2 linked regions of the Hyalangium ruber genome follow. The protein of the gene in region 1 interacts with the protein of each later gene in a pairwise test. Links are inferred from orthologs where the notes say so. Each region holds a gene or a part of one and is shown in the gene's direction. Other genes may lie near its edges. The genes, in order: gyrB and gyrA.

Region 1 (11,072 bases):
CGGAGCAGCTGGGTGGCCTCCACCGGCTTGAGCCAGAACTCATCGGCGCCCAGGGCGCGCGCCTTCTGCTCGCGGTCGGTGATGGTGACGACGAGGATGGGGATGTCGCGCGTCTGCTCCTTCGTCTTCATCTCCGCCAGGAAGTTCCAGCTCGTCTCGCCCTCCAGCATGACGTCCAGCACCATGGCGGCCGGGCGCACGCGCTGCAGGGTGCGACGGGCGTCCTCCACGGTGCGCACCGGGAGCACCTGGAAGCCAGAGCGCTCCAGGTACTTCTCGTAGAGGAAGAGCGTCTGCCGGTCGTCCTCCAGCACCAGCACGGGCGCGCGCGCGGGATCCAGCTTCTCGGCGCGCTCGGAGAGCCCCGTCATCTCCTTCACCTCCGGGTGCATCCGGGGCACGGTGAGGGTGAAGGTGGAGCCCTGGCCGGGCGTGCTCTGCACGGTGAGGGTGCCGCCCAGCATCTCCGCCAGGCGCCGCGCCAGCGACAACCCCAGGCCGGTGCCCTTCACCTTGCGGTGCAGGGGCGTCTCCACCTGGATGAACTCCTCGAAGATGCGCTCCTGGTGCTCCGGGGGGATACCGATGCCGGTGTCCTTCACGGAGAAGGCCACGGTGTCGCGCGGGCCTGGCGCCACGCTGACGGTGATGCTCCCCTTCTCGGTGAACTTCACCGCGTTGGAGACGAGGTTGCGCAGCACCTGGCTGAGCTTGGCCTGGTCCGTCTCCAGCTCCAGCTCCTCCTGGGGCTCGGGGAAGATGAGCTCCACGGACGACTCGGGGGGCAGCAGCGGCCGCATCATGCCGCGCAGCGCGCTCAGGAACTCGCCGGCCGCGAAGCGGGTGTGGCGCAGCACCGCCTTGCCGGCCTCCGCCTTGGACAGGTCCAGCAGGTCATTGACCAGCTCGTAGAGCGCCTCGGCCGAGGTGCGGATGAAGTGGACCTGCTTCTCCTGCTCGCCGGAGAGCTGGCCGTTGAGCGGGTTGAGCAGCACCTTGGACAGGCCGAGGATGGAGTGCAGCGGGGTGCGGAACTCGTGGCTGACGTTGGCCACCACGCGGCTCTTCACCTCGGAGGCACGCTGGAGGCTCTCGGCCTTCTCGTCCAGCGCGTCATGGAGGCTGCGCACGCCGCGGTTGGACTCCTCGAGGTCCTTGTTGAGGCGCTGCAGCTCGTCGGCGCGGCGCTGCAGCTCGCGCTGCTGGCGCTCCGTCTCGCGGTGGAGCGCCGCCAGCTCGCTCAGCGTGGAGCTCACCTGTCCCAGCGCGTTGCCGTAGTCCTCGGGCACCAGGCTGCCCATCATCACCAGCACGCCCTCATAGGGCTGGACGCTGAAGGCGAAGGTGGTGGGCTTCTCTCCTCCGCGACAGAGGATGAGCTCCCAGCCCTCCACGCGCTCATCCCGCGCCTGGGTGAGCAGTCGGTCCACCTTCTCCTCGGTGCCCTGGGCGGCCAGGGCGCGCAGCTTCTGCCCCACGCTCGCGGAGAGGACCCGCTCGGCGCGCTCGTCCACCCAGGTAATGGTTCCCGAGGCGTCGCAGACGAGCGCTACCTCCCGGCTGAGCGCGTCGAACACGCGCCCAGGTAAAGGTGTCGTCGTCATGATGGGGACGCCTCGGAGGGGGTACGCGCCGCGCTGAACACCGCTTTGACTTCATCCTGGCCCGAGGGGCTGTGGGCCAGCGCGGCCTCCAGCGCCTCCAGCAGACGGGCGAAGGGAAGGACGCCGAACTCACGCCGGGGCCAGAAGGTGGCGTACCAGCTCAGGTGCTGCGCGAAGAACTCCGGGTGTCCGGTGCCCACCGCGTCCGCGAGGTAGGACAGGTGCAGCATCAGCTCCTGCTCCAGCCGGGCCTGGAACGGGGCAGGCACCTCCGCTCCCAGCACCTGGACGGCGTGGTGGGCCAGGTCCACGGCGCTGTCCTGCAAGGTGCGCGCGGGGCCAGGAGCGTAGCGCAGCGCATCGCGCGCCGCCTGGACATAGCCGTGGGCGGGAGAGTCGGGGCCAAAGCCCTCGGCGGCCAGCGCCGCCTGGAGGCCGGCGAAGTTCTGGTCCAGGTGCAGCGTACACATGCCCCGCGAGACGAGCAGGGTGCGCAGCCACACCGCGTAGCCTTCCAGCACCGAGGGGCGCTGCTCGGTGAGCGCCTGCACCAGGTAGCGCACGTGGAAGTGCGCGTCCTCCGAGCCGAAGCGACGGGCCCGCTCGATGCCGTAGCGCGCCTCCCAGAAGGGGTCCTGGTACATCCACTCCACGGAGGAGGCGGCGAGGCGGTCGGCGTGGGCCTGTAGCTGGCGGCTGAGGTCATCCATGGGCGACTAGACTCCGAGGGTCCGGCAGGCCGAGGCGACCAGCTCTCGCGCGTCCCTACCATGGAAGGAGATGTCGAGTTCTTTTTCCAGGCCGGGCGCCCAGGTGAAGGCCAGTCCCCCCACGGCGATGGGCAGGCGAGGTGCCACCGCGTGTACCGCCGCCACGGCGAGGCGCAGGGCAGGCAGGTGGTAGGTCATGCTCACCGAGAGCGCCAGCAGGTCCGGCCGCTGCTCGCGCACCATGCGCACCAGGTGGTCGGTGGGGACGTTGGCGCCCAGGAAGCGCACGTCGAAGCCCGCCATCTCCAGGAAGTCGCTGGCCATGCGCGCGCCCACCTCGTGCAGCTCTCCCTCCACGCACGAGAGCATGATGACCTTGCCGTTGGCGGGGTCCCTGGGCAGGTGGCGGTAGAGGTGGGAGAGCGCGAGCTGGGAGATGGCGGTGGCCAGGTGCTCCTGGGCCACGGAGATGATGTTCTCCTGCCACAGTCGGCCAATCTCGTACTGGGCCGGCTGGATGACCTTGAGGTGGATGTCCTGAAGGGGAATGCCTTGGAGAAGGCCTTCGTCCACCAGCAGGCGCAGCGCCTCGCGGCGGTCTCCACGAAGCTGGGCGGCGAGGTAGCGCTGCCGCATCGACGCGAGCGAGTCGGGGGTCTCGATGTGTGGGTTGAGCAAGGTCTGCACGGTAGGCGGGTTCCCTGGCTCATTTAAGGAAAGCCAGCGCCCTTTCATTCGGCAATCAACAACCTCCAGGCTGTAGGGGCAAGGCTCGGCTGCCCGAGGAGCGAGGGGGCTGAGGTGGAAGCGCTCGCGCGGACGTTGGCTGACCGTGTGCTAGCGCGGGCCGCCGCCGCCCTTGTCATCCGAGAGGGAGGTGAGGCGGTGCAGGGTCAGCGTGTGCGTCCGCTCATCCCGCTCGCAATGGATGACGAGGGAGCGAATCGTGAAGGTGAGGTGCGTACAAGACGCCTCCTCGGACGAAGTGGGCTTGTCCTGGTGGGCGAGCTGCTCCAGCGCCTGCTGCAGCACCAGGAAGGTGCCGCTGGAGAGTCGCCCGATTTCCTTCCAAGCCTCTGGAGCGAAGGTGACGCGGTAGGCGCCCGCGACGCGTGCATGTTGACGAAACATAGGAATCCAGGCCCCGGGGATTGCGAATCCTGTGCCAATGCCATCCGTTGCGATCTCGGGCACTTGGGCGCGGGGAACGTGGACCTGTGAAGAAAGTAACGCCGGCCGGGTGAAAAAAAACCCGGAACCCGCCGGGGCGTCACCGCGGGGGGAATACCCAGCTGATCCACCTGCCCAGGTCCCGGAAGCCCAGGCGGCGGTAGACGCCGTAGCCCAGCTCGGTGGCCTGGAGCACGGCGGCGGTACACCCCCGGGCCTGGGCGTCGGCGAGCAGGCCGCGCATCACCTCGGAGGCCAGCCCCCGGCCCCGGGCCTCGTTGGCGGTGGCCACCAGGTAGATGCCAGCGGTCTCCCCCAGGTCGTGGGCCATGCCCGCCGAGAGCAGCCGGTTGCCCTCGCGCAGCCCGAGGATGTGGAGCTGGGGGAAGGAGCGGACGTGCCACGGGTGGGAGACAATCCTCGAGTGGGCCTCGAACGCCTTGGCGTTGAGGGGGATCAGCTCCTCCTGGTTGCGCAGCCGCTCCAGGGGGACGCGCGGGGCGGGCAGCGTCCCCTCGGTGAGGCTCAGGCCCATGGCGGGGGTCGCGTCGGTCTCTCGGGGATGCATGCCCGCGTGGCGCAGGAGGTGCGCGGCGGCGGTGTCTCCGATGGGGACCTGCACGCGCCAGAGCGGCACGCGGTGCTCGCGATAGAAGCCTTCGATTTCGGGGAGCGCGGCCTCCAGCGCCCCTACGTCCTCGTAGAGCACCTGCTGCGGATGGGGCTGGTCGGGCAGCTGGGGTTGGGCGAAGGCCCAGACGCCGGGGAGAACCAGGGCGCGCATGGGGCCCAGCTCCGCTTGGAAGCGCTTGTAGGCGACCATGTTGGCCCGCAGGCGCGCGACAAGTTCGGCATCCGTCACGAGGCGTCCAGGTATAAACGGAGCGCCACGCGGAGAACAGCGACGGCGTGGAAAGTCCCCGCGCCCTCGATCGGGCGGCTAGGGTGCGGCCTTCGCATGGACTCGCGCTTCTTCGCCTTCAATCCCCTGCCGACCCGCATCGCCCTCTTCCTCGGGGCATGCGTGCTCGCGGTGCTCACCGCCTGGGCGCTGGCCTCCGCGCAGCAAGGAGGAGAGCCCTTCTCCGAGGCCCGCGCCGGAATCACCGCCGGGCTGATGCTCGTCTTCCTCTATGCCTTTCACCGGCTGCGGCCCCGGCCCGGCTGGGGCGTCACCCTGGGGCCCCTGGGGGTGCATGTGGCCCGGCCCTTCAGCAACGCGAAACCCATGGAGTTGATGTGGTCGCAGATCGGCTCCATCCGCCGGCTCGGCCGCAAGGGGAGCGTGCTGGGGCTCTTCTTCCACGAGCAGGGCCGGGTGCTCGTTTCCCGGCATCTGTTCCCGCGCCGAGCTGTTTTTGAAGAGTTGGCCTCAGCGCTGGAGGAGCGGGTTCCAGCCCCTCGTTACGACGCCTGAACGGAGCCGTGCTCCGGGCAGGCGGCCGAGCAACTTTTCTGAATATTTCCGCTGTCTTGCACCCGCTCGTTAACCTTGTCCGGGGTGGCTTGAAGTGATAGGCACACCCTCTGATCCAAGGCAGCATTTCGAAGGAAAATCTCGCATGGAAAAGACCCCCGCTGCCGGCGCGCCATCGGCGCCGCCGCCCATGGACTATGGGACCGAGAGCATCACCAAGCTCGAGGGACGGGAGGCGGTCCGTAAGCGTCCCGGCATGTACATCGGCGACACCATGACGTACGGGCTGCACAAGCTCGTGTACGAGGTGGTGGACAACTCGGTGGACGAGGCGCTGGCGGGCCACTGCACGGACATCGAAGTGGTGATTCACGTGGACAGCTCGCTGAGTGTCCAGGACAACGGGCGCGGCATCCCCGTGGGTCCGCACCCGGACCCCAAGTTCCACGACAAGGACACCGTGGACGTGGTGCTCACGGAGCTGCACGCGGGCAGCAAGTTCGGCAACGGCGCCTACAAGGTGTCCGGCGGTCTGCACGGCGTGGGCGTCACGTGCGTGAACTTCCTGTCCGAGTGGCTCAAGGTGCGCATCCAGCGCAACGGCAAGGTGTACGAGCAGAGCTACGCCCGGGGCGTTCCGCAGGGCAAGGTGACCGAGGTCGGCACCACCGACAAGCGCGGCACCCAGGTGTGGTTCAAGCCGGACCCCGAGGTGATGGAAGTCACTGACTTCGACTTCGAGACGCTGAGCCAGCGCCTGCGCGAGCTGGCGTTCCTGAATGCCGGCCTGCGCATCACCATCCGGGACGAGCGGACGAACAAGGAGCACGAGTTCAAGTTCGACGGCGGCATCGGCTCGTTCGTGGAGTACCTCAACAAGTCGAAGCAGGCGCTGCACGACAAGCCCATCTACATCCAGACGGAGAAGGAGGGCGTGTCGCTGGAGCTGGCCATGCAGTGGAACGATGGCTACGACGAGCGCATCTACACCTTCGCCAACAACATCAACACCCACGAGGGTGGCAGCCACCTGTCGGGCTTCAAGGCGGCGCTGACGCGCACGCTCAACAGCTACGCGGAGAAGAGCGGGCTGTGGAAGGACCTGAAGGAGACGCCCACCGGCGAGGACGCCCGCGAGGGCCTGGCGGCCGTCATCTCGGTGAAGCTGCCCAACCCCCAGTTCGAGGGGCAGACGAAGACGAAGCTGGGCAACAGCGAAATCAAGGGTCTGGTCGAGCAGATGGTGAATGACCAGCTCGCCACGTACCTGGAAGAGAACCCCGTCAACGGCAAGAAGGTGGTGGCGAAGATCGGCGACGCGTGCCGGGCGCGCATCGCGGCGCGCAAGGCGCGTGAGACGGTGCGGCGCAAGGGCATCCTGGACGGCGGCTCGCTGCCGGGAAAGCTGGCCGACTGCCAGAGCCGGGACCCCAGCGAGAGCGAGCTCTACATCGTCGAGGGTGACTCCGCAGGTGGCTCCGCCAAGCAGGGCCGGGACCGGCGCAACCAGGCCATCCTCCCGCTGCGCGGAAAGATTTTGAACGTGGAGAAGGCGCGCTTCGAGAAGATGCTGACGAGCGCGGAGATCGTCACGTTGATTACCGCGCTGGGCACGGGCATTGGCTCGGAGGACTACGATCCGAACAAGGCGCGCTACCACCGCATCATCCTGATGACGGACGCCGACGTGGACGGCAGCCACATCCGCACGCTGCTGCTGACGTTCTTCTTCCGGCAGATGCGCGAGCTGCTCGAGCGGGGCTTCCTCTACATCGCGCAGCCGCCGCTCTACAAAGTGACGCGCAACAAGAAGGACATGTACGTCAAGGACGAGCGGGCGCTGAACGAGTACCTGCTGAAGATCGCCGCGGAGCACTCGCGGGTGGTGACGCCGGCCGGAGAGCTGGGCGGCAGCGAGCTGAAGGCGCTGCTGGAGAAGGTCATCACCTACGAGGAGAAGCTGGAGAAGCAGGCCAAGCGGCGCGACGCGCGGGTGGTGGACGCGCTGGTGCAGGCGGCGCGGGTGACGGCCGACACGCTGGTGGACGAGGCGGCGCTGGAGGCGGAGGTGGAGCGGATGTACAGCTACTTCCGCACGCGGATGCCGGACGTGCTGGGCCGGGTGAAGCACGAGCGCCGGGATGATCCGGAGCACCACACGAAGAAGCTGGTGTTCCACACGGAGATCAACGGCAGCATGCGCGAGACGGTGGTGGACCACGCGTTCCTGTCGTCTCCGGAGTACCTGGAGCTGGTGGGGCTGCGCGAGACGTTCACGTCGCTGGGCCGGCCGCCGTACACGGTGAAGCTGGAGAGCGGCGAGGTGACGGCGTACTCGGTGCAGGAGGTGCTGGCCGCGGTGCGCAAGGACGCGCAGAAGGGGCTGGGGCTGCAGCGCTACAAGGGGCTGGGCGAGATGAACCCGGAGCAGCTCTGGGACACCACCATGAACCCGGCCACGCGCACGCTCTTGCAGGTGCAGCTCAAGGACGCGGTGGAGAGCGACGAGATCTTCTCGCTGCTGATGGGCGAGGCGGTCGAGCCGCGGCGCGAGTTCATCGAGCGCAACGCGCTGGACGTGCAGAACCTGGACATCTGAGTTCTGAGACGAACGGACAAAACATTGATTCTCCCGGGCATGGCTCGCGAAGTGGCTCCAGCGCTACTCATGCGCTCGCAGTCACTTCACCCACTCCCGGGAGAGTCGCTCCATGAGAACGCTGAACCGCAACCCCTTCACGCTGCGCGCGCTGCGTACCGCCGCTCTGAGCTTTGCCCTCGTCGCCGCCGGTTGTGAAGGTGACCAGGGCCCCAAAGGTGATCCGGGCGAGCAGGGCCCCAAGGGCGACTCGGCCACCGTCGACCCCGCGCTGAGCACCCCGGACAAGGCCTTCGCTGGCATCGGTGGCAAGGCCGCCATCCAGGGTCTGCAGAACTTCGCCCTGGAGACCGCCGGCCAGCGCTACGTCTTCGGCGAGGGCTTCAAGCCGGACGACATCGTCCTGGGCAACACCTCGGACGGCAACCTCGTCCGCTATGACGTGCAGGGCAACCGCCTGTCCATCCGCAGCCAGCGCACCGTCAACTTCCTGGGCTTCAACGCTCCGCAGACCTTCACGGAGATCATCAACGAGAACCTGGGCTATCTCGAAGGATCCGAGAGCATCTTCGGCGCTCCGGGCGGCAACCTGCTCCCGGATCGCACCGCCGCCATCCGTCGTCAGCAGCGGCTGCTCAACCCGCACCTCATCCTCAAGGACGTAGCGGCCAACCCCAGTAGCGCGCGCGATGGTGGCCCGGCGGTGCTCGATGGCAGCCTGCACCAGCTCCTGGTGGTCAATGACCCGGTCTACCCCTTGAGCCTCTACGTCAACGCGCAGACGGGGAAGCTCTCCAAGCTCGTCACCCTGGAGAATGACCCGCTGCACCGCGACGTCCCCGTCGAGGTCTACTACTCGGGCTGGGAGGCGGCCGGCAGCGGCGGGCTGCTCTTCCCCAAGCAGGTCGCCATCGCCGTCGATGGGCACCTGCTGCATGCCGAGACGCGCAAGTCGGTCACCGTCAACGGCGCCCTGGACAGCGCCGTCTTCGCGTTCCCCGCGGCGGCCTCGCCCGGCTACAACGCCGACGATGCCTCGCGCGGCCTGGCCAATCACCAGTTCCTCATGTCCTATGCCTCCATCGGCATCCCCCTGGAGGGGCTGCAGACCTTCATCCAGCCGACGAAGCTGACCGAAGGCGTGTGGTTCCTCGGCGGGGGCTCGCACAACTCGATGGCCATCGAGCAGGCCGACGGCGTCGTCATCCTCGAAGCGCCGCTGTACCCCGAGCGCAGCACGGCCATCATCAACTGGGTGAAGAACGAGCCCTCGTTCGAGAACAAGCGCATCACCCACGTGCTGGCCACGCACCACCATGATGACCACTCGGCCGGCCTGCGCGCCTTCGTCGCCGAGGGCGCCAAGGTGGTGGTGCATGAGGTCTCCGCGCCCCACTTCCGACACATCTTCCGCAACCCGTCCACCATCCGCCCGGATCCCCTGGCGCTGAAGCCCACCGCGCCCACGCCCACCCTCATCACGGTGCCCGCCGGCGGCTCCGTCACCCTGCCGGATGCCACCCACCCGGTGGGGGCCTACAGCCTCGAGACGGGACACGCGGCGGACATGCTGCTGTTCCACGTGCCCAGCGCGAAGGTCGCCTTCTCCTCGGACCTCTTCAACCCGGGCCAGGGCGGCATCGGCAACGGTCCCAAGGAGCTCTACAAGTCCATCACCCAGACCCACAACCTGACGGTGGACACGGTGGCGGGTGGGCACGGCGCCACGGCGCCCATCGCGGATCTGGCGGCCCTCGCCAACCCGTAGGCTACGGATCAGCCCCAGGTTCCGCCTGCTCGCAGGACATTCGGCGGAGAGGGTGGGACCTGGGGTGTTCTTCTCGCACCGAACGCGCGTGCTAGCCTTCCGCGCACCATGCAGCGCCAGCAACCCCACGTCATGGACGTCCTCGCCGATGTTCTCTCCGCCACCCGGATCGGCGGCACGGTGTTCTGTCGCTCCGAGCTGACGAACCCCTGGGGCATGGCCTTCGAGCCGGCCTCCCGGGCCGGGCTCCACATCGTGGCGCGCGGCTCGTGCTGGCTGCGCCTGAAGGGCAGGAGCTCGCACCTGCACCTGGCCCAGGGAGACGTCGTCCTGCTGCCCCATGGCGCCGGTCACGGCATCACCAGCGACCCCAGCGTCCAGCCTCTGCCCTTCGATCAGATCATCAAGCGCTGCCAGGTGTCCGAAGGCCCCAATGGCATGAGCTTGAGCATGGAGGGCAAGGGGCCCTCCACCGTGCTGCTGTGCGGCGCCTACCGCTTCGAGCACGAGGGCGTCCACCCGTTGCTGTCCCTGCTGCCGCCGCTCATCCACATCCCTGCGGATGGGGGACAGGTGGCCGGGCCCCTGGAGGCGGTGCTGCGCCTGCTGGTGTCCGAGTACGCCCAGCCTGGCCCCGGCTCGGTCACCGTGACCGCGCGGCTCGTGGACGTGCTCTTCATCCACGTCATCCGCTGCTGGCTCGAGCGCCAGCCCGAGGGCAGCGCCGGGTGGCTCGGCGCGGTCAGGGATCCCCAGGTGGGCCGCGCGCTGGCGCTGATGCATGGCGAGCCCCGCCGCGACTGGACGGTGGATGCGCTCGCCGCGGAGGTGGCCTGCTCTCGCGCGACCTTCTCGCGGCGCTTCCGGGAGCTGGTGGGCGAGCCACCCCTCGTCTATCTCACTCGCCTGCGCATGGATGTGGCCGCGCGCCTGCTGCGCGAGGGCGATCAGCCCCTGGCCGCCGTCGCCGAGCGCGTGGGCTATGCCTCCGAGTTCGCCTTCAACCGCACCTTCCACCGCGTCCGGGGCGTGCCTCCAGGCCGCTACCGCGAGCAGGCGCGGGACGCACGGACGCCCCGCCCGGGCGGTGAGGTATTGGCGCCACGTCCGGACGCTGCTTCCCGGCTCCTCGTCCCGCCTCCCGCCGCTCAGGGAACGGGCAGGACGCGGCGGGGGCTCCGGGAGCGGGGCAGGGCCGCGCGCAGCGCTTCGCTCATTCGAACAGGGGCATTCCGGCCGCCGCCTTCCCGATGAAGTCGTAGAGCAGGTCCGTCGTCGGCGACATCACCGAGGCCGCGCGCGCGTCGCGGAAGTGCCGCTCCAGCCCCGCCTCCTTGCGGAAGGCCGCGCCGCCGCACACGCGCATGGCCAGCTCCGTCACCTCGGTGGCCATCTCCGCCGCCCCGGCCTTCACCTCCAGCACGCGCAGCTGGGTGTCCTCGCGCCCCTCCTCCATCGCGTCCAGCGTGTCGCGCAGCAGCCCGCGCACCATGTCCGTCTTCAGCCGCATGCGCGCCAGGTACGCGCGGATGGTGGCCAGGTCCGCCAGCGACTGCGAGAGGTGCGACAGGCGTGTCTTCGCCACGTGCGCCGCGGCCTTCTTCGTCGCCGCATCCATGATGCCCAGGAAGCAGCTCGAGCTGAGCACCTGGAAGTGGGGCAGCACGTTGCCCATCATGATGTCGAACCCGCCGCCATCCGGCCCCAGCATCGCCGTGCGCGGCACGAGGACGTTGCGCGCCTGGATGGGGGAGGAGGAGTTGCCGCGCAGGCCCAGTCCGTCGAAGGGCGCGGGGTACGTCAG
Region 2 (11,275 bases), 680 kb from region 1 along the record:
GAGAGCCAGGCGCGGCTCTTCCAGCGCTTCGAGCGGCTGGCCAGCGAGCGCCATTACGGCGGCTTCGGGCTCGGGCTGTGGATCGTCAAGCAGATCGTCGACGCCATGGGAGGCCACATCCACGTGGAGAGCGAGCCCGGGCGAGGCTCCCTCTTCACCGTGGAACTGCCGCTCCGGCTCCAGGAGGGGCCCGCGCCTTCGGGCGCCTGAGCGCAAGTCATGCTGGTAGGGTGCGGCGCGCCATGACCGCACCGTTCCTCGCCGCCACCCACGTCACGCCTCTGGGAGAGGGGCGCTACCGCACCCGCTTCGACGCGCCCTGGTACCAGGGCCGCGGGGCCTACGGGGGCGTGGTGGGGGGACAGTTGATGCGCGCGCTCGAGCACACGGTGGCGGATGCGCGGCGGCCGGTGCGCTCCTTCACCTTGCACTTCTGCGCGCCCGCGGTGGAGGGCGAGGCGGGGCTGCAGGTGCGCGTGGAGCGCGCGGGCAAGCTCGTCACCCACGCCACGGCGCGGGTGGAGAACGCCTCGGGCGTGGTGGCGGTGGCGAGCGCCACCTTCGGCATTCCGCGCGCGGGAACGCCCGTTTACCTCGACGCGAAGCGGCCCCAGGTGCCGGCCCCCGAGCAGGTGGCGCCGGTGCCCGAGGACGTGCCGATGCCCACCTTCTGCCAGTTCTTCGAGTACCGCTTCTGCGTGGGCGCGGCGCCGTACTCCGGCGGAGAGCCGCGCACGGGAGGATGGATTCGCCCCAAGGGGCCGGCGCTGGTGCTGGACGCGGCGCTCTGCGTGGGGCTGCTGGACGCGTACCCGCCCTCGGTGCTGGCGACGATGGAGGAGGTGCGCCCGGTGGCCAGCGTGGACTTCACGGTGCATTTCTTCCACGCGCTGCCCCGGCCCGGTGAACGGGCGGGCGCGCAGTACCTGCGCACGGGCTATTCCCGGTGGGCGAGCGAGGGCTTCGCGGAGGACTTCCAGGAGCTGTGGAGCGAGGACGGGGAGCTGATCGCCCAGTGCCGACAGCTCATCGCCGTGCTCGGCTGAGGCGCCGCGAGGCAGGCGGAGTCGCGATAGGGTGCGGGGTGGGATGAGCGAGAGCCGCGCGCTGCGTGACAGGCTGGAGAAAGCCCAGGCGGAGCTTCGCCGGACGAAGGAGCACCTGGAGAAGCTGCGCGTACACCATGCGCGCGAGCGCGAGTCGCTGGGGCAGGAGCTGGAGGAGGCGCGGCGGCAGGTGCTGGAGCTGCGGGGCCGCCTCACCCTGTTGGAGACGCGGGAGCGGGCGCTGCGCGCGGATGAAGAGGGGGCCCGGCTGGCGGCCTCGGTGCTCCCGGAGCGCGCGCTGTCCGCGGGGCCTGGCACCGCGCTGGTCGCGCTCGTCCAATCGCCCGCCTCGCTGAACGAGGCCCTGCCGAAGCTGGCGGAGCTGCTGAAGCTCTCACCGGTCGACGTGCGCTTCCGCCTCGCGCCGCTGCTGCCGACGGTGCTGGCACGGCTGCCGCTCCCGGAGGCCCAGGCCCTGCGGGATGCGCTGCGGGCCGAGGGCTTCATGGCGGTGAGCTCCGCGGTGCCACACCGCCTGGCCAGTGGCCTGATGGCGGTCCGGCGGTTCACGCTGGACGCGGAGGGCGTGGACCTGGAGGGCACCCGGAAGGAGCGCCAGCGGGTGCTCTACCCTCAGCTGCGCTTGCTGATTCGCGGCCGGAGAATCACCACCACGGTGGAGTCCGAGGTGGAGGAGACCTACGACGCGGACGGGGACCGCGTGCGCAAGATGGTGGAGGTGAAGCACGACCACATCGAGCAGTTCCTATGGCTCTACGGCGACGGGGTGCGCGCGGCCTTCTCCCTGGAGACCCGCTTCAGCGGGCTGGGCAGTGGGCGCGGGCTGTCGGGGTTCGAGAGCCTCCAGCGGGTGATGGAGGAGCTGCGGCGGGGTGCGCCCCAGGTGGTGGTGGACGAGCGCTTCATGCGGATGCCGCGCTTCCGCCTGCCGCTGGTGGACGAGGACCGGGGGCAGGAGCTGCTGGGCGAGCTGCTGCACCAGGCGGTCCAGGAAGGACTCTGGCCATGAGCGACGCGCGCGCGCTGCGAGAGAAGCTGGCGCAGGTCGAGGCGGAGCTGCGGCAGACGCGGGCCGAACTCGACAAGCAGCGGGCGGCGCACGCCCGGGAGCAGAAGGCGCTGCACCGCGCCCTGGAGGAGGCGCGGCGCGAGGCCACCCGGCTGCGTACCCGCATCGAGAAGGTGGAAGGGTGAGTCAGCGGCCGCCCTCGGGCTCCACATCGGACTCCAGCGGGTGGACGGTGAGCACGTGCCCGCTGTTGTCGGGAGCCCCGCGCGCCGCGTCCAGCTCCTCGGGCTCGCGCGGGGCGTTCTCCGAGAAGGAGTCTCCCTGCAGGCCCCGCTGGCGCTGCTCGCTGGTGCCTCCGTAGCCTTTCCGCAGCTTGGAATTGTCGGTCATGGCTTCCTCCCCTGAAGCGGTGTCTGTGTACGGTTGGGCCGCACGGCGGAGAGGGCAAGCGGGGGGCTCCATTGAAACGTATTCCCACGTGGGTGGAGCGGAGTCCGTGCCTGCTCGCTCCGCTCTCGGGGAATACGCGCGCAATGGGGCGCTCCACGGGGCGTAGGCCAGGGTAGAGTAGAGCCATGGCGAAGAGCGCACCCCGCGGCAAGGTCCCGGCGAAGAAGAAGCCCTCCCGTACCCCTGCTCCGAAGCGGCCGCCGGTACCTCCGGCCAAGGCCGTGCGGCGCGCGGTTCCCCCGGAGGTGGTGGCGCCGCCCAAGCCGCCCGTTCTGGAGGCCGAGCCCGTGGCCGAGCTCCCTCCCGCGCAGAAGGCGCTGCCCGCCGGAGAGCCCGTGGACAAGGGCCGCGCGCTGCCCTTCGAGATCGACCCCAAGCGCGTGGAAGAGGGCCTGAAGAAGCTCCAGGGCGAGATGGTCCACTGGGCCAACAAGGGCCGCTACACCAAGGTCCGCTTCAAGTTCCGGGGCAAGCAACTGCTGCCCGACCTGCCCATCGCCGCCGTCGTCGCCGCCGAGGGCCTCACGTTCTACTGGGGCGGAATCCTGCGCGCCCTCATCGCCAACGTGGTGGGCAAGAGCGTGTTCCAGGTGGAGTTCATCAACGACGCTGAAAAGCGCGTGCAGGCCGGCAAGGAGGCGCTCCTGTCCGGTGACGTGGACCAGGCGCTCACCCTGTTCCGCGAGGCCCTGGCGATGGACCGCGACAACGCGGGCGCGCACCTCAACGTGGGCGTGGCCCTCAAGCTCAAGGGCGAGCGCGAGGCGGCCCTCGCCGCCTTCGAGAAGGCCAAGTCGTTGGACCCTGAAGGTCCCGTTGGAACCGAGGCGGAGCGGCTCGCCGCCCCCCTGCGTCCCAAGAGCGTCGCCTAGCCTGCTGCCCCTCGGCCGGGCTGCCCTGCCAACACCCCCCTGTTTCCCCTGTTGACGCAGGGAAAACCGGGGGTTACGAACACTCCCACTCCGGGCCAAAGCCCCCTCGAGGCGGGCCCGGCTACAGCCTTCTACAACCTCCAGAGTCCATGGCCGACGACACCACTGACAAGCCGGCAACGCCCCCCGCTCCCCCACCGGGAGGCGCCGGCGAACTGATCCCCGTCAACATCGAAGACGAGATGCGCCGCTCGTATCTCGACTACTCCATGTCCGTCATCGTCGGGCGCGCTTTGCCCGACGTGCGTGACGGCCTCAAGCCGGTGCATCGCCGCATCCTCTATGCGATGCACGACCTGGGGAACACGCACAACCGCGCGTACAAGAAGAGCGCCCGCGTGGTGGGTGACGTGATTGGTAAGTACCACCCCCACGGCGACGCCTCCGTCTATGACGCCATGGTGCGCCTGGCCCAGGAATGGAGCCTGCGCTACCTGCTGGTGGACGGGCAGGGCAACTTCGGCAGCGTGGACGGCGATTCACCGGCCGCCATGCGTTACACCGAAGTGCGCATGGACCGCCTCACCGAGGAGCTGCTGGCGGACATCGACAAGGAGACCGTCGACTTCGGTCCCAACTACGACGACTCGCTGACCGAGCCGCTCGTGATGCCCACGCGCTTCCCCAACCTGCTGGTCAACGGCAGCGGCGGCATCGCGGTGGGCATGACGACGAACATCCCCCCGCACAACATGGGGGAGGTCATCGACGGCACGTTGCACCTCATCGACAACCCGAACACCACCGTGCAGGACCTGATGCAGTTCATCCCGGGTCCGGACTTCCCCACCGGCGGCATCATCACCGGTCGCGAGGGCATCGCGCGCGCCTACACCACGGGCCGAGGGCAGATTTCCCTGCGCGGGCGCACGGAGATCGAGACCAGCAAGAAGGGGGACCGTGAGGCCATCATCATCACGGAGATCCCCTACCAGGTGAACAAGGCGCGGCTCATCGAGAAGATCGCCGAGCTGGTGCGCGAGAAGAAGCTGGAGGGCATCAGCGACATCCGCGACGAGAGCGACCGGCAGGGCATGCGCATCGTCATCGAGCTCAAGCGCGATGCCATCTCCAGCGTGGTGCTCAACAACCTGTACCAGAGCACCCCGCTGGAGACGACGTTCGGCGCGGTGATGCTGGCCATCGACGGCGGGCAGCCGCGCACGCTCACCCTCAAGGAGCTGCTGGACCGTTTCATCGCCCACCGCCGCGACGTCATCACCCGCCGCAGCCGCTTCGAGCTGCGCAAGGCGCTGGCCCGCCTGCACATCGTCGAGGGCTTGCTGGTCGCGCAGGACCTCATCGACCTGGTGGTCAGCCTGATCCGCGCCTCGAAGGACCCGGACGAGGCGCGCTGGGGCCTGATGCACATCCTGTCGCCGGCGCTCTACGAGAACGCGCACTTCAAGGACCTGCCGCGCATCGACTACGCGCAGGCCAAGGCGCAGATGGAGCTGCTCGTCAGCCGCGCGCGGGGCGAGGAGCCCAGGTACGCGGGCCTGGAGCACAAGTACGAGGGGGCGGGCTTCAGCGAGGCCCAGGCGCAGAACATCCTCGAGATGCGGCTGCAGCGCCTGACCGGCATGCAGCGCGAGGAGCTGTTCCGCGAGCTCATCGACCTGGTGCGCGACATCGCCCGGCTGCGCGACATCCTCTCCAACGAGAGCAGCCTGCTCACCGTCATCAAGACGGAGCTGCGCGAGATTCGCGACCGCTTCGCGGACAAGCGCCGCACGGAGCTCACCGGCGAGGTGTCGGAGATCACCAGCGAGGACCTCATCGCCGAGGAGGACATGGTCGTCACCCTGTCCCACACCGGCTATGTGAAGCGCTCGCCGCTGTCCGAGTACCGAGCGCAGAAGCGCGGCGGCCGAGGCAAGACGGGGGCGACGACGAAGGAAGACGATTTCGTCACCGACCTGTTCGTGGCCAGCACCCACGCGTACATCATGCCCATCACCACCAAGGGCAAGCTGTACTCGCTCAAGGTGCATCAGATTCCGGCGGCCAGTCGCACCTCGCGAGGCAAGGCCATCGTCAACCTGGTGCAGTTCGGCGAGGGCGAGAAGCTGGCCCAGGTGCTGGTGACGAAGGACTTCCCGGAGAACCGCTACGTCTTCTTCGTCACCAAGCGCGGCGTGGTGAAGCGCACCGACTTGAGCGCCTTCGCCAACGTGCGCGCCAGCGGCCTCATCGCCCTGGGCATCGACGAGGGCGACGAGCTGGTGGCGGTGAAGATCACCGACGGCAGCAAGGACGTGCTCCTGTCCACCGCGCAGGGCATGAGCATCCGCTTCCCGGAGGACGAGGTGCGCTCCATGGGTCGCCAGGCCTACGGCGTGAAGGGAATCACGCTGGAGGAGGGTGACGAGGTGGTGGGCGCCGACGTGGTGGAGAAGGACGCCACCATCCTCACGGTGACCGAGAACGGCTACGGCAAGCGGACGCAGGAGACCGAGTACCGAGTCCAAGGCCGCGGCGGCAAGGGCATCATCGACATCAAGACCACCGAGCGGAACGGCAAGGTGGTGGGCCTGCTGCAGGTGAAGGACGCCGACGAGGTGATGCTCGTCACCAACGGCGGCATGCTCATCCGCATGCGCGCCCAGGAGATCTCCGTCATCGGCCGCAACACCCAGGGCGTCCGTCTGATTGCCCTGGAGAACGGCGAGGAGAAGGTGACCGGCATCTCCAAGCTGCCGGAGTCCAGCGGCGAGTCCGAGGAGGCGCTCGGCGAGGCGGCTGGTGACACCGAGCTGCCCACCGGCACGGCGGCCGAGTTCGTCGCCGGGACGGAGCCCGAAGCTGAGGAGGATTTCAGTTCTTCCGAGGAATCCGGCTCTGATGGGGAGCCTTCGGACCAGGAGTAGACGTTTGGTCACCCTACCCACTGCGGGGGTAGGTGTGACCCACTTCCTAGGTGGGGTTTGGGGGAGCAGAATACTCCCCTAATGGAAAATTCCACTGAACCGCTGGGTCTGCAGCTGGAAGTGGCCGAAGAGCGGCTGCGCTTCGTGCTGGGACTGACCGATGGGGTCGTCTTCGAGTTCGATGGGGACGGACAATTCCTCTCCATCTGGCCTCAGGCGCATGAGGTGGAGGCGATGCCCCGGGCGGTCGCGCCGGGGCGGACGCTGGCGGAGGTGCTGGGGCCCGAGGCGGCGCTGCCCTTCCTGGAGCGCATCCGGGACACGCTGCGCTCGGGGCGGACGGCGCACTTCGAGTACAGCATGGAGTCGGCCCGGGGACGGCGCTGGTACAGCGCGGACTCCATGGTGGTCCACCACCGGGAGACGGTGGCCTTCCTGGTGCGAGACATCACCGCGCGCAAGCAGATGGAGCAGCGCCTGCTGCAGGCCGATCGGCTGGCGGCGCTGGGCACACTGGCCGCGGGCGTGGCCCACGAGGTGAACAACCCGCTGAGTTATGTGTCGGCCAACCTCTCGTTCCTCTCGGAGAGCCTGAGCACGGTGCGGCACGCGCTGGACCGGGAGGGTGCGGTGGACCTGGCCCGGGTGGAGCGCGCGCTGGAGGACTGCGGCGCCGCGCTCGCCGACGCGCAGGAGGGCACCACGCGCATCCTCCACGTGGTGGGGGACCTGAAGACGTTCGCGCGCGCCGAGGACACGGAAGGCGAGTGGGTGGATGCCCGGCGGGTGCTCGAGTCGGCCATCAATATCGTCCAACCCGAGTTCAAGCACCGCGCGCGGCTCCACCAGCACCTGGATGAGGTGGCGCCGGTGCGCGGCAACCCGGCGCGCCTGGGGCAGGTGTTCGTCAACCTGTTGATCAACGCGGCCCAGGCCATCTCGCCCGGGGCGCCCGACCTCCACCAGGTGAGCGTCCACCTGCGCGAGGAGGGCACCTCGGTGGTGGTGGAGATTCAGGACACCGGCCAGGGCATCGCGCCCGACCTGCTGCCGCGCATCTTCGATCCGTTCTTCTCGACGCGGCCGGTGGGGGTGGGCACGGGCCTGGGGCTCTCCATCTGCCATGGCATCGTCACCAGCCTGGGTGGGGAGATCTCCGTGGAGAGCACCCTGGGTCGGGGCACGTGCTTCCGCGTGCGATTGCCGACGGTGGCCTGCGACATGCTGGAGGCACATGGTTCGAGCCCGGTGGCCTGAGCTAGGCTGCTCTGCGAGGTGCCGAGCGTGGAGGCACCCCGGGTGCAATGGATTCGGCCCCCCATGCGTAGGAGGTGGCATGAACGCTACGGGTCTTCGCGGTATGGGGTCCCGGTTTTTCCGGTACCTGAAGGACGGTCGTGTCCCGCTGTGGAAGAAGCTCGCCGGGCTGCTGGCGGTGCTCTACTTCCTGTCTCCGGTGGATGCCATTCCCGACTTCCTGCCCATCCTGGGGTGGCTGGATGACCTCGGTGTGCTGTCCGCCGCGGCCTTCTACATGGTGCGCCAGGTGCAGCAGTACCGCCCGGAGCTGACGCCGGACGGCCTGCCCCGGGACTTGGAGGGCCGCCCGCGTCTGCCCTCCTCGGCGCGCAACTCCCTCTAGCGCTCGGCGCTCAGGAGGCGACGGCGGCCCGAGGCACCAGCGGCAGGCGGACCTGGAACGTCGTGCCGACGCCTGGCGTGGACTCCACGTGGACGTCGCCGTTGCTGGCTCGGAGGATGCGCTGCACCGTGGCCAGGCCGATGCCGTGGCCCGAGGCGCTCGCGCCAGGCGCTCGGAAGAAGGGCTCGAAGATGTGCGGCAGGGCCTCGGGAGCAATCCCGGGGCCCGTGTCCTTCACCGTGAGCAGGCAGTGCCCGTTGTTCGTGCGCGCGGACACGGAGACGCGCCGCACGGGCCGATCCACCATGAACTTGAGCGCGTTGGTGAGCAGGTTGACGAGGATGACGTAGAGCAGGCCTCGCGGCAGGGCCACTCCCAGGTCCTCCACCTCGCGGGTGTCCAGCTCGGCGTCCACCTGGCTCCGCAGGTTGCTCACGTCCTCCACCACATCGTTGATGACGCCGCGGAGGCGCACCTCGCTCTCCTGCTCCTCGGCGAGGCCCGCGCGGGCGAAGGCCAGCATGCCGTCCAGCACGTCGTTCGCGCGCTGGGTCAGCCGCTCCAGCATCCCTCCGGCGCGCTGCACGCGCTCGTCCCGGGAGGCCTTCACCTTCATGCCAATCAAGGCCAGGGGTGACAGCAGGTTCTTCAGGTCATGCGCGATGCGGCCCGCGAAGGCATCCAGGTCCTGGCGCGACCTGGCGGTCTTCACGTTGCCCTCGACGCGCATCAGCAGCTCCCGCGCCGAGAAGGGCTTCACCAGGTAGTCATTGGCGCCCGCCTTCAGGCCCTCGACGGTGGCTTCCTCGCCGGCGCGCGCCGACAGCAGGATGACGGGGATGGTCGCGGTGCGGGGATCGGCTCGGAGCGCTTGCAGCAGGCCGAAGCCGTCCATCCCCGGCATCATGACATCCGAGAGCACCAGGTCCGGGGGCCGCTCCCGCGCCGCAGCCAGGGCCGCGTGGCCATCCTTCACCGTCTCCACGCTGAAGCGGCCCTCCAGGAGCCGCTGGATGTACTCGCGCATGTCCGCGTTGTCGTCGGCCACGAGGATGTGGCCCTGCGCGGGGGCCGCGTCGGGCTCTGGCGCGGAAGGGGCCGGCGTGGCGCTTTGCAGCCAACCGCTGGACTCCTGGAGGAACGCGGCGGTTCCCATCCCAGTCGGCGTGGAAGCCTTGGTGGCCTGTATCCGCTCCGGAGGCAGGTGGGCCTGGCCGGTGGGAATCAGGACGGTGAACGTCGTGCCCTGGCCCGGAATGCTCTCCACCCGCACGGTGCCACCGTGCAGCTTCACCAGCTCCTGCACCAGCGAGAGGCCAATGCCGCTGCCCTCGTAGCTTCGGCCCTTGGCCCCCTGCACGCGGTGGAAGCGCTCGAAGATGCGCGGCAGCTCCTCCGGGGGAATGCCCGAACCCGTGTCGGCGACGGTCAGCGCCACCTGCTCGCCCTGGATATGGAGAGAGACGCGAATCTCTCCCGCGAAGGTGAACTTGAAGGCGTTGGAGAGCAGGTTGAGCACAACCTTCTCCCACATCTGGCGGTCCACCCAGACGGGCTGGGGCAGGGGCGGGCAGTCCACGGTCAGCTTCAGGCTCGCCTGCTCCATGATGGAGCTGTAGGCGCTGGCCAGCTCCGCCGTCAGGGTGGCCAGGTCCGTCGCCTCATAGGAGGCGTTGGCCCGACCCGCTTCGATGCGGCTGAAGTCGAGCAGGGTGTTGACGAGCTTGAGCAGCCGCAGGCCGCTGCGGTGGATGAGCTCGAGCTGCTTGTGCTGGGCCGCGGTGAGCACGCCCTGCTGCCCCGCGAGCAGGTCCTCCAGCGGGCCCAGCATCAGGGTCAGCGGGGTGCGGAACTCGTGGGAGACGTTGCTGAAGAAGACGGTCTTCGAGCGATCCAGCTCCGCCAGCGCCTCGGCGCGCCGCTCGGCCTCGCGCAGGGCGCTCACGTTGGCGATGGCGGTGGCCACCTGCCCGGCCGTCAGCTCCAGGAAGCTGCGGTACTTCTCGTCGAAGACGAGCTGTGGGCTCAGGCCCGCCACGAGGATGCCCGCCAGCCGCGTCTCTCCCGGGCGAGCCACGGGGAGCACCAGGGCCGCGTCCGGAACGCCTTCGGGCAGCGAGCCCCCGAAGCGGGCCCGGAGCCCTCGCAGGAGGACCGCCTTGCCCGAGCTCGCGACGGCGCGCAGGGACCAGGGGTCCTCGGCGCTGCCCGGCGTGCCCACGGAGATGCCCACGGCGGCCACGAGGCGTGCGTGAAGGCCCGTCTCGTCCAGCAGGTACAGGTGCGCGAAGGGAAGGTCCGCGAGGTTCTGCTGAAACGCCTGCGCGCCCAACAGGCACGCCTGCTCCGGTGTCCGCGCCCCGGTGGGCCGCACCGCGAGATCCTGGAGCATGCGCAGGCGGCGCTCGCTCAACACCTGCTCGGTGGTCTCCTGGCAGGTGATGAGCATTCCGCCCACGCCGCCCGTGTCATTGGGGACGGGACTGTAGGAGAAGGTGAAGTAGGTCTCCTCGATGAAGCCCTTGCGCTGCATCGGCAGCAGCAGGTGCTCGCTCCAGGTGGCGGGATGGCCCTCCAGGATGCTCTGGCCCATGGGGCCGATGATGTGCCAGATCTCCGCCCACACTCGGGGAGCGAGCTCCCCCAGCGCGCGAGGGTGCTTGTCGCCCAGGATGGGCCGGTACGCATCATTGTAGAGGTTGATGCGCTCGGTGCCCCACCAGAGCGCCATCGGAAACCGGTTCTCGAGGACGACGCCCACGACGGTCCGCAGGCTGGTGGGCCATTGCTCCATGGGACCGAGCACGGTGCTCGCCCAGTCCATGGAACGGATGAGCGCGCCCATCTCTCCGCCCCGAATGAAGGTGTCGGCGGAAGGGTCGCGGCTCATGTCACCTGTTGCGGCATACCGGAGCGATAGAACTCTAGCCGCCGGGCGGCAAGCCGGAAGTCCCAGCAAGCGTTGAGTCGCGGAACATCGCCGCGCTCGCGCTCATACGCTCCGTGCTACGCCTTGCCGACCGCCTCCCGCCACGCGGAGAGGATGTGCTCGACGACCTTGGGCACCCCGACGTCCTTGTTGACCTGGGTGAAGAGGAAGGGGCCGTCGCCGCGCATGGCGCGTGCGTCTCGCTCCATGACCTCCAGGCTGGCGCCCACGTGGGGGGCGAGGTCCGTCTTGTTGATGATGAGCAGGTCGGACTGGGTGATGCCGGGGCCGCCCTTGCGCGGCACCTTGTCGCCGCCCGCCACGTCGATGACGTAGAGGGTGTAGTCGACGAGCTCGCGGCTGTACTGCGCGGCCA

Evidence for each region.
Region 2: the proteins of gyrB (region 1) and gyrA interact in binary tests that used the Escherichia coli proteins (3 or more experiments, as listed by UniProt). The link is inferred for Hyalangium ruber from one-to-one orthologs.

The regions. Positions count from the first base shown.
Region 1 is NZ_JAXIVS010000002.1:745,010-756,081, reverse strand. What follows is about bases 4,673-7,773. They hold gyrB (DNA topoisomerase (ATP-hydrolyzing) subunit B), read left to right. Parts: upstream 4,673-5,046; coding sequence 5,047-7,500; downstream 7,501-7,773. Other genes in these bases: SYV04_RS08130 (MBL fold metallo-hydrolase), read left to right, coding at 7,613-7,773; SYV04_RS08140 (hypothetical protein), read left to right, coding at 4,673-4,901. Also shown: SYV04_RS08165 (hybrid sensor histidine kinase/response regulator), read right to left, coding at 1-1,604; SYV04_RS08160 (hypothetical protein), read right to left, coding at 1,601-2,314; SYV04_RS08155 (cobalamin B12-binding domain-containing protein), read right to left, coding at 2,321-2,950; SYV04_RS08150 (hypothetical protein), read right to left, coding at 3,152-3,445; SYV04_RS08145 (GNAT family N-acetyltransferase), read right to left, coding at 3,585-4,346; more of SYV04_RS08140, read left to right, coding at 4,443-4,672; more of SYV04_RS08130, read left to right, coding at 7,774-9,268; SYV04_RS08125 (AraC family transcriptional regulator), read left to right, coding at 9,401-10,522; SYV04_RS08120 (acyl-CoA dehydrogenase family protein), read right to left, coding at 10,482-11,072. UniProt on the Escherichia coli protein: DNA gyrase negatively supercoils closed circular double-stranded DNA in an ATP-dependent manner to maintain chromosomes in an underwound state.
Region 2 is NZ_JAXIVS010000002.1:65,100-76,374, reverse strand. The notes cover bases 3,225-6,528. They hold gyrA (DNA gyrase subunit A), read left to right. Parts: upstream 3,225-3,547; coding sequence 3,548-6,328; downstream 6,329-6,528. Other genes in these bases: SYV04_RS05390 (sensor histidine kinase), read left to right, coding at 6,410-6,528; SYV04_RS05400 (tetratricopeptide repeat protein), read left to right, coding at 3,225-3,398. In the rest of the region: SYV04_RS05425 (sensor histidine kinase), read left to right, coding at 1-210; SYV04_RS05420 (acyl-CoA thioesterase), read left to right, coding at 243-1,046; SYV04_RS05415 (coiled-coil domain-containing protein), read left to right, coding at 1,090-2,076; SYV04_RS05410 (periplakin), read left to right, coding at 2,073-2,261; SYV04_RS05405 (hypothetical protein), read right to left, coding at 2,263-2,466; more of SYV04_RS05400, read left to right, coding at 2,652-3,224; more of SYV04_RS05390, read left to right, coding at 6,529-7,585; SYV04_RS05385 (YkvA family protein), read left to right, coding at 7,689-7,970; SYV04_RS05380 (ATP-binding protein), read right to left, coding at 7,981-10,860; urease accessory protein UreG, read right to left, coding at 10,977-11,275. UniProt on the Escherichia coli protein: A type II topoisomerase that negatively supercoils closed circular double-stranded (ds) DNA in an ATP-dependent manner to maintain chromosomes in an underwound state.